3 regions of the Methylobacterium sp. 174MFSha1.1 genome follow, and region 1 is predicted to be linked to each of the others. Evidence: predicted binding sites of a transcription regulator. Region 1 holds the regulator's gene; each other region holds the start of a gene.
The links. The regulator LexA, encoded in region 1, represses DNA repair genes until DNA is damaged. The targets are predictions, from matches to a motif close to TGTTCNNNNTGTGTTCNG.

Region 1 (4,576 bases):
GGCGGTCGGGTAGCGCCCGCGCCGCTGCAATTCGGGGACGACATACGCGACGATGTCGGCGAAGGTCTCGTGCGCGACCACGTAGGCAAGGTTGAACCCGTCGATCCCGGTCGCCGCCACGAAGGCCTCGAGCGCGTCGCAGATCGTGGCGGGCGAGCCGCAGAAGACCGGGCCGATCCCGCCGATCCCGACATGCTCGGCCACTTCCCGCACCGTCCAGACCCGGCCCGGATCGGCGCGCGTGACGTTGTCCATCGCGGAGCGCCCGGCATCGTTCTCGACGTGCCGGACCTCGGCGTCGAGGTCGAGCGTCGAGAAGTCGACCCCGGTCCAGCCCGACATCAGGGCGAGCGCGCCCTCGTGGCTGACATAGGAGCGGTACTCGGCGAGCTTCGCCTGCGCCCGCGCGTCGGTCTCGGCGACGACGAGCGTGGCGAGCGCGTAGATCAGGATGTCGTCCGGCTGCCGGCCCTCCTCGACCGCGGCCTGCCGGAGCGCGGCGACGCGCGGGGCGATCACCTGCGGCGAGGGACCCGACACGAACACGCATTCGGCGTGGCGGGCCGCGAAGCCGCGCCCCTTCGGCGAGGTCCCGGCCTGGTAGATCACCGGGGTGCGCTGCGGCGAGGGCTCGCCGAGATGCACGCCCTCGACCCGGAAATGCGGGCCTTCGTGCCGGATCGCCCGGACCCGGGAGGGATCGGCGAACACGCCCGCCGCCCGATCGCGCCTGACCGCGCCGTCGTCCCAGCTGCCCTCCCACAGCTCGTAGACGACCGCCATGTACTCCTCGGCGAGGTCGTAGCGGTCGTCGTGGGCGCGCTGGCGGTCGAGGCCCATCGCGCGGGCGGCGGAATCAAGGTAGCCGGTGACGACGTTCCAGCCGATGCGGCCCGCCGTCAGGTGGTCGAGCGTCGTGAAGCGGCGGGCGAGCAGGTAGGGCGCCTCGTAGGACAGGTTCACGGTGACGCCGAAGCCGAGATGCTCCGTCACCGCCGCCATCGCCGGCACGACGAGGAGCGGATCGTTGACCGGCACCTGCGCGGCGTGCCGCAGGGCGGCGGCGGGCGAGCCACCATGGACGTCGTAGAGCCCGACCACGTCGGCGAGGAACACGCCGTCGAAGCAGCCCCGCTCGAGCAAGCGGGCGAGGTCGGTCCAGTAGGAGGGGGTGGTGTAGTCGGCCGAGCGGTCGCGCGGATGGCGCCACAGGCCGGGCGACTGGTGCCCGACGCAGTTCATCTCGAAGGCGTTGAAGCGGATCATGGCTCGGTTGGCGTGGCGATAGGGCAGGAGAGATCGCTCGACCGATTATCACGTCGGCGTCCTTGGGCTGGCGCGGAATCGCGCCGCAGCGGGGCCGAAAGCCGTCGCGCGTCAGGTTCAGCATCCATACTGAGCCAGCTCGTCAGATCGAGCCATTCCAAAACCGGCGATCAACATAAAAAAATGTTTTCAGTCTCTCCGGTCGGGGAGAATATAATTCCTATGCCGTGGCATGGCAGGTATCCGGCCGATCTCTCCATCGAGATCCGCCAGAGAGACCGAAGACATGTTTGGGAAGCAACGGATTTTTGCCGCCGCACCCTTTGACGGTCGGACAGACTGTGATTGATAGGCGCCGAGACCACACCGGCGAGGCGCGAGCTCTTTCACGCCCCGACATTCCCGCCCGAGGATTCGATCCGATGTCGACCACCCGTCGAACCGTGCTCGCGGGCCTCGCCGCCTCGGCCGCCTTGAGCCGCCCCGTCCGGGCCGCCGCACCGCTGCGCATCGGGTACCAGCGCTCCTCGACGCTGATCGCCCTGCTGCGCCAGGACGGCAGCCTGGAACAGGCCCTGTCGGCGCAGGGCGTCGGCCTGTCCTGGCACGAATTCACCAGCGGCCTGCCGATCATGGAAGCGCTCAACGCCGGCTCGATCGACGTCTCGGCCGACGTCGCCGACACGGTGCCGGTCTTCGCGCAGGCGGCCGGCGCGCGCATCACCTACCTCGCGCAGGAGGCGGCTTCGCCCGAAGCCCAAGGAATCCTGGTACCGAAGGATTCGGGCCTCCGCTCCGTGGCCGACCTCAAGGGCAAGCGGATCGCGGTCACCAAGGGGGCGGGCAACCACTTCCTGGTCCTCGCCGCACTCAAGGAGGCCGGCCTGTCCTTCCGCAGCATCGTGCCGGCGTACCTGAGCCCGGCCGACGGGCGGGCCGCGCTGGAGAGCGGGGGCGTCGAGGCCTGGGCCGCCTGGGACCCGTTCCTGACCGCGGCGCACAAGCAGGCCGGCGCGCGGGTCCTGCGCGACGGGGCCGGGCTGTCGCTCTACAAGCGCTACTACCTCGCCGCCGACGCTTACGCGGCGGCGAACGGGCCGGTGCTCGGCCTCCTGTTCGGCAAGCTGGCGCAGACCGGGGCCTGGGTGAAGGCGAACCCGGCCGAGGCCGCCGCGCGCCTCGCCGCGCTCTGGAAGCTCGATCCCGAGATCGTCCTGGCGGCGAACGCCCATCGCAGCTATCGGGTCGAGCCCGTCACCCGGGACGGGCTCTCCGAGCAGCAGACGATCGCCGACGCGTTCCGCGCCGAGGGGCTGCTGCCGCGCGCCGTCGACACCGCCGCCCTCGAGATCTGGGCACCTCCTGTGCGCTGACCGGTCCGAAAACTCTGAGGCGGATCGAGGAACTGGTCCTGCTTCGGGCGGTGCCTCGGCGATGCAGGATGCCCAGTGATCGGAGACGATGCCCGGGTCTTCCCTGTTGCGCGGATATATTTCCGCCCCACGGGCGCCGCAGTTCCAGACCCGCTTGCGGAACACTTGCGGAACGCTTACCATGTTCGCGATTTGTTTCCGGAGCGCGCCAGCGCGGGGATGAGAGTGTCACATGCTCACGCGTAAGCAGTTGGACCTGCTCCGCTTCATTCAGCAGAGAATGCGCGAGACGGGCGTCCCCCCGTCCTTCGACGAGATGAAGGACGCCCTCGATCTCAAATCGAAATCGGGCATCCACCGGCTGATCACGGCGCTGGAGGAGCGCGGCTTCCTGCGCCGTCTGCCGAACCGGGCCCGGGCGATCGAGGTGATCCGCATCCCCGACGCGGTGACCGGGCCCGTGGCGGCCGCGCCCGTGCCGACCGCCGAGGTCGTGCGGTTCAACCCCAGCGTGGTCGAGGGCGGGCGCGCCCACGAGCCGAAGCGGCCCGCCGGCATCCCCGCGATGACGATGGCGTCGGACGAGAGCGGCCAGTCGGTCAGCGTGCCGGTGATGGGCCGGATCGCCGCCGGTACGCCGATCTCGGCGATCCAGAGCCAGAGCCGCTCGGTGGCGATGTCGCCGGACTTCCTCGCCAGCGGCGAGCACTACGCGCTCGAGGTGCGCGGCGACTCGATGATCGAGGCCGGCATCCTCGACGGCGACCTCGTGGTGATCCGTCGCCAGGAGACCGCCAATACCGGCGACATCATCGTGGCGCTGATCGACGACGAGGAGGCGACCCTCAAGCGCCTGCGCCGCCGCGGCTCCTCGATCGCGCTGGAAGCCGCCAACCCGGCCTACGAGACCCGGGTGCTCGGGCCGGACCGGGTGCGGATCCAGGGCCGGCTGGTGAGCCTCGTCCGCAAGTATTGAAGGACAGGACGGGGCGGACCGGATGCCGGCCCGCCCCGTCCTCCTTCAGAATCCTCGTGAGCCGCCCGCGCCCTCAGGCGGTCCGGCTGAAGACCCGCGACGCCGTCGGGAAGCCGGCGGCGGCCTGCTCGTCGAGGCCGAGATTGGCGGCGAGCAGGTGGCGCGGCGCCTGGGCGAGCCAGCCCGCCAGCGACGTCTCGCTGTAGACCCCGCTGTCGTGCACGCCGACGATCTCGGCCGTCCCGGTCCCGATATTCTCGACGGAATGCCCGCAGGCCCGCGGGATGTAGGCGCAGTCGCCCGGGCCCAGCTCCGCCACGGCCAGGCGCTTGTCCGGCCCGAACAGGGTCACGCGGGTGCGCCCCCGCAGGACGTAGTGCCACTCGTTCGCGCCCGGATGCCAGTGCGGGGTGTGGATCGCGCCGGGCGCGAGCCGCACGAGGAGACCCGTCATCCCCGCCGAGACCGGGAAGGCGCTCGCGGGCGCCACCCGCATCGTGCTGCCGGCGGCATCCACGATCGTGTCGCTCCCCGCCAGCCCGTAGCGATGCGACCGCGACGGCGCGAGCGGCCGCTCGGCCCGCGCGGCCGGGGCGTCGAGGGGCAGGACGGGGCCCTGCATGATGTAGGTCTCGCCCGGGGGCAGGGCTGCCAGCGTCGCCTCCGGCACGCCGAGGGCGTGGCCGAGGATCGCCGGATCGAGGCGGCTCATCCAGTCGGAGAGCCCGAAGGTGCCGTGCTCGCCGTAGAGGCCGTCGTCGAAGGCGAGGATCGCGTGGCACGGCTCGGTCCCGAGGGACTGGATCGCGTGGGCGTGGCCGCCGGGAAAGTACCAGGTGTCCCCGGGCGCGAAGTTGACGACCTCCATCTCGCCGGCGGCGTCGATCACCGTCGCCTGGCAATGCCCGGCGACGATGTAGCCCCACTCGGCGGAGGTGTGCCAATGCATCTCGCGCACGCC
Region 2 (4,576 bases), on a different contig from region 1:
TCGGGGCGGCAGGGCGGCGCGGTGGCGTGGGGGGCCGAGCTCTACTTCTGGGCCCGGCTCCTCTACCTGCCGATCTACGGCTTCGGCATCCCGTGGATCCGCACCCTCGTCTGGGGCATCGCGATGGTCGGCATCGGCTTCGTGTTCGCCGGGCTGTTCGGCTGGGCCGGGCCGGGCGTTCCGTGACGAAAAAAGGGCCGCCGCGCTCGTCGCGCGGCGGCCCCGATGACCATCAGAACCGATCCGTCGGATCAGGCCGAGCCCTCGTCGAGGTCGTCGGCCGTCGGGGTCGCGTTCTCGAGGATCTTGTCGGCGACGAGGCCTGAATTCTGCCGGATCGAGGCCTCGATCTTGTTGGCGATGTCGGGGTTGTCGCGCAGGAAGCCCTTCGAGTTCTCGCGGCCCTGGCCGAGGCGCTGGCTGTCGTAGGAGAACCAGGCGCCCGACTTCTCGACGATGCCGGCCTTGACGCCGAGGTCGATCAGCTCGCCGACCTTCGATACCCCCTCGCCGAACATGATGTCGAACTCGACCTGCTTGAACGGCGGCGCCACCTTGTTCTTGACCACCTTGACCCGGACGCTGTTGCCGATCGGCTGGTCGCGGTCCTTGAGGGTCGAGATGCGGCGGATGTCGAGGCGCACCGAGGCATAGAACTTCAGCGCGTTGCCGCCCGTCGTGGTCTCGGGGCTGCCGTACATCACGCCGATCTTCATCCGGATCTGGTTGATGAAGATGACCATGCAGTTCGAACGCGAGATCGAACCGGTGAGCTTGCGCAGGGCCTGGCTCATCAGGCGGGCCTGGAGGCCCGGCTGCTGGTCGCCCATCTCGCCCTCGATCTCGGCCCGCGGGGTGAGGGCCGCCACCGAGTCGACCACCAGCACGTCGATGGCGCCGGAGCGCACCAGGGTGTCGGTGATCTCGAGGGCCTGCTCGCCGGTATCGGGTTGCGAGATCAGCAGGTCGTCGAGGTTGACGCCGAGCTTACGGGCATAGACCGGGTCGAGGGCGTGCTCGGCATCCACGAAGGCGCAGACGCCGCCCTTCTTCTGGGCCTCGGCGATGGTGTGGAGGGCGAGCGTGGTCTTGCCGGAGGATTCGGGGCCGTAGATCTCGATCACCCGCCCGCGCGGCAGGCCGCCGACGCCGAGCGCGATGTCGAGGCCGAGCGACCCGGTCGAGACGACCTCGACCTCCTGCACCTTGTCGCCCTTGCCGAGCCGCATGATCGAGCCCTTGCCGAAGGCGCGCTCGATCTGGGCGAGGGCGGCGTCGATCGCCTTCGACTTGTCTTTGTCCATGGTCGGGTTTTCCACCAGTCGCATCTGGGGCTGAGCCATCTCGGCGGGTCCTTATGGCAGGAGGGGCGGCAAGTCTCAATCGCGCGGCTGGGTTTTATGTACCCGTTTTGTTCTCATTCGGCAAGGGCGGATGGAGACATCGCCGGTGAATTCGTCAGTGAATCAGGCGCTCTCGAGGGCCCGCAGCAGGTTGGCGTTCGACCAGGACGGCCAGCCGGTCCCGGCGAAGTCGCGGTCGTGGCTCCAGATGTCGGCGTCGAGCAGCCAAGCGCAGGCGAGGACGTGGGCGTCGCTGGCCGAGCCGTTGCGGGAAGCGACGGCGTCCGAGAGCACGCGGGCTGCTTCTGGCAGTAATTCGGCATAGCCTACGGCCTCGACCACCGCGAGGCCGCTCAGAAGCGTTTCCGCCTGCGCCGTCGTTTCCCCCCGCACACCCGGCAAGGCGCGCAGCACACCGAGAACCTCATCGGCGGTGCGAATCGACGTGATGAGTTTTCGGCGTGCCTGGATTGTTTCGAAGGCAGCGCGGGACCGTCGTCCCAGGATGACACCTAGAATGATGTTCGCATCAACGACGATGAATGGGGAGGGAGGACGCGGCATGCCCACAAAGACGATCAATCAGATCGTCATTCGATACCGCGCTCCGCCAGCAATTGATCGATTGCGGCGTTCTCCTCTGGTGTCCGACGCGCCGCCGCCGCATCAATGTCGGCCAGCACCTTGCGCATGTATTCCGGAGGCACGCTACGAATCGGCAGCAGGATGCCGACGGTCTGGGTGCCGTTCTTGATCGGCACGGCATGCGGCAGCGCCTGGATGGCGCCGGCCGACATCTTCTGGAGTTCGCGCATGCTGATCGCGCTCTTCATGGCCGCCTCCTCGTTACATACATGAATGTAAGCGCGGCGGGCGGCGGCCACAAGGATGCGGGGCTGCATCACCCCGCCATCGTGGTCTTCACCGTCTCGACGAGCTGCTTGAGGCTGAAGGGCTTGGGCAGGAAGTTGAACTCCTCGCCGTCGGGCAGGTTCTTGCGGAAGGCGTCCTCGGCGTAGCCGGAGACGAAGATCACCTTCAGGGCCGGGTGGGTCTTGCGGAGTTCGCGCAGCAGGGTCGGGCCGTCCATCTCGGGCATCACCACGTCGGAGACGACGAGGTCGACCGGCACGTCGCGCTCCTGCATGATCTGCAACGCCTCGAGACCCGAGGCCGCCTCGAGCACGGTGTAGCCCTTCGCGGTCAGTGCCCGGCCATTGACGGCGCGGACCGGATCCTCGTCCTCGACGAGCAGGATCGTGCCGACACCGGTGAGGTCGCGGGCGGGCGCCTTCGCGGGCTCCGCCGCGGGTGCGGGTGCCGCCGCCACCGGGGCGGCGCCGGGCGCGGGCGGGGCGATCTCGGGCAGCGCCTCGGGCGCTTCCACCTCCGGCACCGGCACGTGGCGCGGCAGGTAGATGGCGAAGACCGTGCCCTGGCCGACGGTCGAGCGCACGTCGATGTAGCCGCCGGACTGCTTGACGATGCCGAACACCGTCGAGAGGCCGAGGCCCGTGCCCTTGTTGACCTCCTTGGTGGTGAAGAACGGCTCGAAGATTTTTTCCATCACCTCGGGCGTCATGCCGGTGCCGGTGTCGCTGACCTCGATCAGCACGTGGTCGGCGCCCGGCAGGCCGTTGAGGCGCAGCGCCCCCACGGCCTCCGCCGTCATGTTGGCGGTGCGAATCAGCAGGCGACCGCCCTCGGGCATCGCGTCGCGGGCATTGACCGCGAGGTTCACGATCACCTGCTCGAACTGATTGACGTCGGCCTTGACCGGCCAGAGGTCGCGGCCGTGCTTGAGGTCGAGCTCGACCCGCTCGCCGAGCAGGCGCTTCAGCAGCAGGGTGAGGTCGGAGAGCGCCTCGCCGAGATGGATCACCTCCGGCCGCAGGGTCTGGCGGCGCGAGAAGGCCAGCAGCTGCCGCACCAGGCTCGCGGCCCGGTTGGCGTTCTGCTTGATCTGCATGATGTCCTGGAAGGCCGGGTCGGTCGGCCGGTGGCTCGCCAGCAGCAGGTCCGAGTAGCCGATGATCGCCTGCAGCACGTTGTTGAAGTCGTGCGCGATGCCGCCGGCGAGCTGGCCGACCATCTCCATCTTCTGGGCCTGATTGACCTGCTGCTGGAGCTGGTGCTGGGCCGTGGTGTCGAGGGCGTAGAGGATCACCGCGCCCTCCGCGCCGCCGGCGCTGCCGGCGGGGCTGAGCCAGATCCGGGCTGAGCGGTTGACCGGCGCCGAGACCCCGACCTCGACCGGCGGCACGTCGCCCCGCCCCTCCGCCGCGGCCAGAGCCGCGGCCTCGATCACGTGGCGGTCGCGCTCGACCACGAAGTCGCGCACCGGCGGACCCAGCTCGCTGCCGTCCCCGGTGCGCGGCAGGGTGCCGAACAGGCGGGCGAAGGAGGCGTTGGCGCGCACCAGCCGCCCGTCGGCGGCGAGCGTCGCGACGGCCACCGGGCTGGTGTTGAAGAAGCGGTCGAAGCGCAGCTCGGCCGCCTGCTGGGGATCGTCGGTCTCCCCGCCGGCGGAGCGGTTGAGCACGAGGGTGCGCGAATCGCCCGGCCGTCCGTCCTGGCCGTAGGCGACGCGGTGGTAGAGCCGGGCCGAGAGCGGGTGGCCGTTGCGGCGGCGCAGATCGAGGTCGAAGCGGTCGGTGCGGACCTCGCCGGGCCGGCCGTTGCCGCCGATCAGCACCGGCCCGAGATCGTCGGGCAGGATCTCGGAGAGGCGCAGGCCTCCCGAGCCGACCTGCGCCAGGTCGTGGCCGAGCCAGGCGGCGAGCGTCGCGTTCATGTAGACGACCGACCCCTTGGGATCGACCGCCATGAAGCCCGCCGGCGCGTGGTCGAGGTAGTCGATCGCGTGCTGGAGCTCCTGGAAGACGTTCTCCTGGCGCTCGCGCTCGTGGGTGATGTCGGCGACGCTCCACAGGGAGACCGGCCGGCGCGGCAGCGGCAGCGGCCGCACGCCGATGCGGAACCATGCGAAGTCGCGCTCCGCCGCCCCGCCCGGCGGGGGCGCCATGCGGATCTCCTCCGACAGGGAGCGGCCCTCGCGGGCGGCCTGCGCCAGGCGGTAGACCGCCTCCGACACTTCCGGCGAGCCGACGAAGACCCGCTCCACGGGGCGCAGGTTGGTGAAGGTGTCGCTGCCGGCGAGCTTCAGGTAGGCGGCGTTGGCGTAGATCGGCCGGCCGCCCTCCTCCATGGCGATCATGCCGTCGGGGGCGGCG
Region 3 (4,576 bases), on a different contig from region 1:
GGCGCCTCAAGCCAGGTGCGCCACTCCTCCACGGTGGTGAGCAGCACCGGCATCGCCTTCGGGTGTACCGGCCCAACCACGCCGTTCGCCTCTGTTGTGAGAAACGAGAACAGCCGGTGCTCCTCTGGCACGGGCTCATCCCGCTTCGGGCCGCGCACGCCCGTCCAGGGCCGCCAGATCCCCGCGAAGGCGAACAGCGGCCGGCTCTCGTCGAGGGCAAACCACACCGGCGTCTTGCGCGGCTTGGTGTCGGCGTACTCGCTGAACGAGGTGACCGGCACCAGGCAGCGGAACGCAGGCTTGAGCCAGGGTCGCCAGTAGGGTGAGGCGGGGTTGCGCACGTTGGTGACCGGCTGGGTGCCAACCTTCGGCGGTGGCGGGAAGCCCCAGCGCATCATCGTCAGCACCCGCCCGCCGTCGGCGGCGTGCACGACAGGCGCCATCTGGTCAGGGAAGATCCCAGGCAGCGGCGGCAGGTTGCCGGCCTCGTCGCGATCAACCGCGAAGGTGCGTCTGATTTCGTCCTGGGAACGGGCTTGGCTATAGAGGTTGCACATGGTCCGAGGATCGTAGCCGATTGGGCTCTCCCCGTCCCGCGAAGTGGCGCTGATCGTCCCTCGAGCTACGAGCCGCCGCTTCCCACCCTATGCGGCCCCCTCGCTTCCGTGCGCTTCAATCCGCGCAAGGTGGTCCTGATGCTGACGCTGAAGGTCCTCAAAGGCGGCAAGGAGCGCCTCCGCTTCGTTCGTCGGCAAGTCCTTCCGGCGCAGGTGAGCGATGAGGGCGCGTTGCTTCGCGATGTGCCGGGCACCGTTCTCGACGTGCCGCCTGACCATATCGAGTTCGGTTTCGCCTTCGTGCATACAGCATCATAGCAGGCGTACCCCGCCAGGAAAGCGTCCACGTCCCACCTGTTGCTGATGCTCGCTCTTGTGCAGGTATAACCACTCTCACGGGATGGTAGCGGACCGGGGTGTTCCCTCCGAAGAGACCCGGCCCGCCAGTCTCGCCGAAAGCGTGATCGGGAAGGCGAGACGACAAAGGTTTTGTATTCCATTCACTTGCGGACAACCCTTGCGGAAGGGTTAGACCATGTTAAGGCGGGCCGGGGCGTTTTCCTCCATTACGGAGACCCGGCCCGCCCGTGACGCCAGCCGAGCGGCTTTGGAGCGGCAGGCTGGTGTGACTGCTAGGCCAATGATCGCCTGCCGTGGTGGTTCCACGTCTCTGCATTCTCGTTCGTCATGGTCGCATCTCGCATATTGCGACAGTGGCCGGTGTGCCTCATGTCTGCTATACACCCATAGCAGCGGTTGCACTGCCACTGTGCAGGCGAACTCACTGAACGGCCGCACTCACCGTTGGCACCTCGCTCAACCGCGTCGTGAACCGCGGCGAGCGCATCTCGAACTTGGTCGACCAGGTGCGTTTCTCTACCAGCCCCGCCCGAGCCGGCACCACGGCACCGCGGCCGAACCGGCTGTTGCAGGCGTCCATCGCCGCCATCAGCGCGCCCGACTTCTCTCGGTCGTGCGCGTCGAACAGCGGCCGGGGCGCCTCGTCGAGCGGCACGAGGTCGGTAGTGACCAGCCCCGCCTTGCTGTAGCGCCAGGGCGTCGGGCCCTGCTCGCGCCAGGTCATCGCCACACCGCGGATCGCCGCGTCGATCAGGTGGCGGGTGTCGTTCGTCGCCTCGGGCAGGTGCACCACCTTCGAGACCGAACGCATCGGGTCGCCGCGGTCGTGCTCACTGGTGTGATAGAAGACCGTGACGGCCGAGACGGCGAGCCCGTCGCGCCGCAGCTTCTCGCCGAGGCGCGTAGCGTGCGCTGCCACCGCCTGCTCCAGCACCGTCCGCTCGGTGATCCGGGACGAGAACGAGCGGGTAACGGCGCATCCTTTCCGCCTGGCCGGCACGATCTCAAGCGGCAGGCAGGCCCGGCCGCGTAGCTCGTGGATGATGCGCTCGCCTACCACCGTCAGCGATTGCCGCGCCGGGCGGGGATCGAGGTCGCGCAGGTCCGCCACCGTGTCGACGCCCATGGCCTCCAGGCGAGCGAGCGAGGCGCGCCCGATCCCCCAGACCTCTCCAACCGAGATCCCGATCATCCAGGCAGCGCGCTCGGCCTCGTCGGAGAGGTCGCACACGCCCCCGAGCTCCGGCACCGTCTTGGCGATGTGGTTGGCGAGTTTGGCGAGCGTCTTCGTCGGCCCGATCCCGACGCAGGTCGGCAGGCCGGTCCACTGCCGGACGGTCGAGCGCAGATCCCGCGCCAAAGTCACCCGGTCGCGCTCGCGGACGTCGGACAGGTCCAGGAAGCTCTCGTCGATGGAGTAGATTTCCACGTCCGGCGCGAACTGCCGGTAGACGGTGTTCGCCCTCGCGCTCATGTCTCCGTAGAGGGCATAGTTCGAGGAGAAGACGCGCACCTTCTGCCGGCGGCACAGATCGCGGATCTTGAAGAAGGGCTCGCCCATCTTGATCCCGAGCGCCTTGGCCTCGGCAGTGCGGGCGATGGCGCAGCCGTCGTTGTTCGAGAGCACGATCACCGGTACGCCGGCGAGCTTTGGGTCGAAGACGCGCTCGCAGGAGCAGTAGAAGGAGTTGCCGTCGATCAGCGCGATCGCCCGGCTCATCGCTTGATGCTCGCGCGGGCCTTCACGTGGTGCCAGCGCACCGAGAACAGCAGCACGCCCCAGAGCAGCCCCTCTTCCAGGTCCTCCAGGGCGAAGTCCTGATCCATCTCCGGGTTGTCGAACGTGAGAGAGAGCCGGTTGCCGGTCATCACCAAGCGCTTCAGGCTCATCTCGCCGTTGACCACCGCCACGACGACGGCGCCGGAGGCAGGCGACAGAGAGCGGTCAACGACGGCCAGATCCTCGTCGTGGATCCCGGCGCCCTTCATGCACCAGCCGCGCACGCGCCAGATGAAGGTGGCAGGCGGGTTCGGGACGAGCCAGCGCGGAAGCTCCAGCGCACCTTCGATGAAGTCCTCGGCCGGGCTCGGGAACCCGGCGCAGAGCGTCGGGAGCATGAACGGGATCCGCACGAGCCCGCCCGCATCCGCCGCCTCCGCACCGACCCGATAGAGACTCACGCGCGCCCTCCGTGTTAGAACGAAAATAGAACAAACAGGCCGGAGGTTCCCGGTCAAGGCCACGCTTCGGGCCTGTGCGGAGCGGGGATGACAGGCTCGGGAGATCGTCATGGGAATGCGGACGACGTTCATGGTGCAGACGTTCGAGATCCACCGGAAGCGGCTGCGGCCGGGCAATCGGGACGTGGCGCCGACGGAGAGTGGAGCGCTCAAGCGGGCGGAGGCGATTTCTGGCCGGATGCCTGGCGCGGCGGCCCTGCGCATCGTGGCGGACGACGAGACGGGCGAGCTGGAGAGCTTCGCGATCCTCGGCCAGTTCGGTGAGGTGCCGGAGGATTTTGCAGAGCAGGTGAGCGGCGGGTGAGGACCGTCGTCGGCCAAGACGTGCCGTGGCCGAAGGGGGTGGGGCCAGTCGCAACGAAGCTCGATGTACATGAGTTGTCATCACAACGAGGGGGCTACAACGCGCCGCTCCCATCTAGGCTGGATCGGCTGAGCCGCCAGCGTCGGACTTAGCAATGCGTCCCAAATAGTTTGCATCACGTCCAGGATGAGCGATCTGCTAAGGCCTGTGGCCTGAACAACCTAGACACGCCCAACACAGCATGGATTGTATCCACGCGCTGAGGCATGTGCGGGTAGGCGATCAGTAGTTGCAGAGGATCGGAGCGGGTCAGTGCGCGTCCGACATGACGTCAAAGGATGCGTAACGCGCAGACAACGCGATGTTTTGCTAAATGTATGTGGCGCTCTTGCATTTAAATGCAAGCGAATCATTCGATTAGCAAACAAGTCAAAGATAAACAACTTTAGCTGGAGTTGAGACGGTGACTAATTACAATTTTAAATATATCCAAGGCTGTAATACTTATCGGCCGAATATATTCGAGACACAAGGCGCTACAGTTCAAGAGAGGAATTCTTTTTTTAAAGACAACAACACAGACGGTATATTCACGCCAGGCGAAAATTTATACGAACCATCTCGTAACATTACTTGGAAGTATATCGGTCATTATCAGGACGGAATATTGGTACAACTTAATGGTAACTACTTTTACGCATCAAATACAGCTCTCGGTTATAATAAGGAATTTACACCTCAATATGATAGCTATACACCTTGTTATTGCACTGGAACAGTGATCCGCATAGTGCGCTCCAATATCGAGACCGACGTCGCAGTTGAGCATCTCCAGGTCGGCGACCTCGCCGTGACTTCGTCCGGCGAGCAGCGCGCGATCCGCTGGATCGGCCACCGCACTCTCAACTGCCGCAACCATCCCCATCCGCTCGCCGTTCTGCCCGTCCGCATCGGCAAGGACGCGCTCGGCCCGGACAAGCCCGCTCAGGATCTCTGGGTTTCCCCTGGGCACGCCATCTGCCTGGACGTGGACGGCGAGGTGCTCATCCCCGCCTCCGCCCTCGTCAACGGCGCCGCAATCACCCAGGTCGCGGTCGACACCGTCACCTACTGG

Region 2: recA (recombinase RecA) is a predicted target of LexA. The motif match lies at 1,402-1,419, and genes of this name have one in related genera.
Region 3: BM430_RS21325 (LexA family protein) is a predicted target of LexA. The motif match lies at 3,114-3,131, and genes of this name have one in related genera.

Annotation. Positions count from the first base shown of each region.
Region 1 covers NZ_FPCB01000054.1:11,530-16,105, forward strand. The annotation lists gene BM430_RS30810 (LLM class flavin-dependent oxidoreductase) at 1-1,266, opposite strand, end outside; gene BM430_RS30815 (aliphatic sulfonate ABC transporter substrate-binding protein) at 1,689-2,639, shown strand; gene lexA (transcriptional repressor LexA) at 2,872-3,615, shown strand; gene BM430_RS30825 (cupin domain-containing protein) at 3,689-4,576, opposite strand, start outside.
Region 2 covers NZ_FPCB01000008.1:143,317-147,892, reverse strand. The annotation lists gene BM430_RS07120 (MAPEG family protein) at 1-186, shown strand, start outside; gene recA (recombinase RecA) at 252-1,343, opposite strand; gene BM430_RS07110 (PIN domain-containing protein) at 1,467-1,925, opposite strand; gene BM430_RS07105 (hypothetical protein) at 1,934-2,245, opposite strand; gene BM430_RS07100 (cell cycle histidine kinase CckA) at 2,245-4,576, opposite strand, start outside.
Region 3 covers NZ_FPCB01000025.1:14,048-18,623, forward strand. The annotation lists gene BM430_RS21310 (SOS response-associated peptidase) at 1-557, opposite strand, end outside; gene BM430_RS34825 (hypothetical protein) at 696-875, shown strand; gene BM430_RS21320 (Y-family DNA polymerase) at 1,339-2,637, opposite strand; gene BM430_RS21325 (LexA family protein) at 2,634-3,098, opposite strand; gene BM430_RS21330 (hypothetical protein) at 3,208-3,462, shown strand; gene BM430_RS21335 (Hint domain-containing protein) at 3,926-4,576, shown strand, end outside.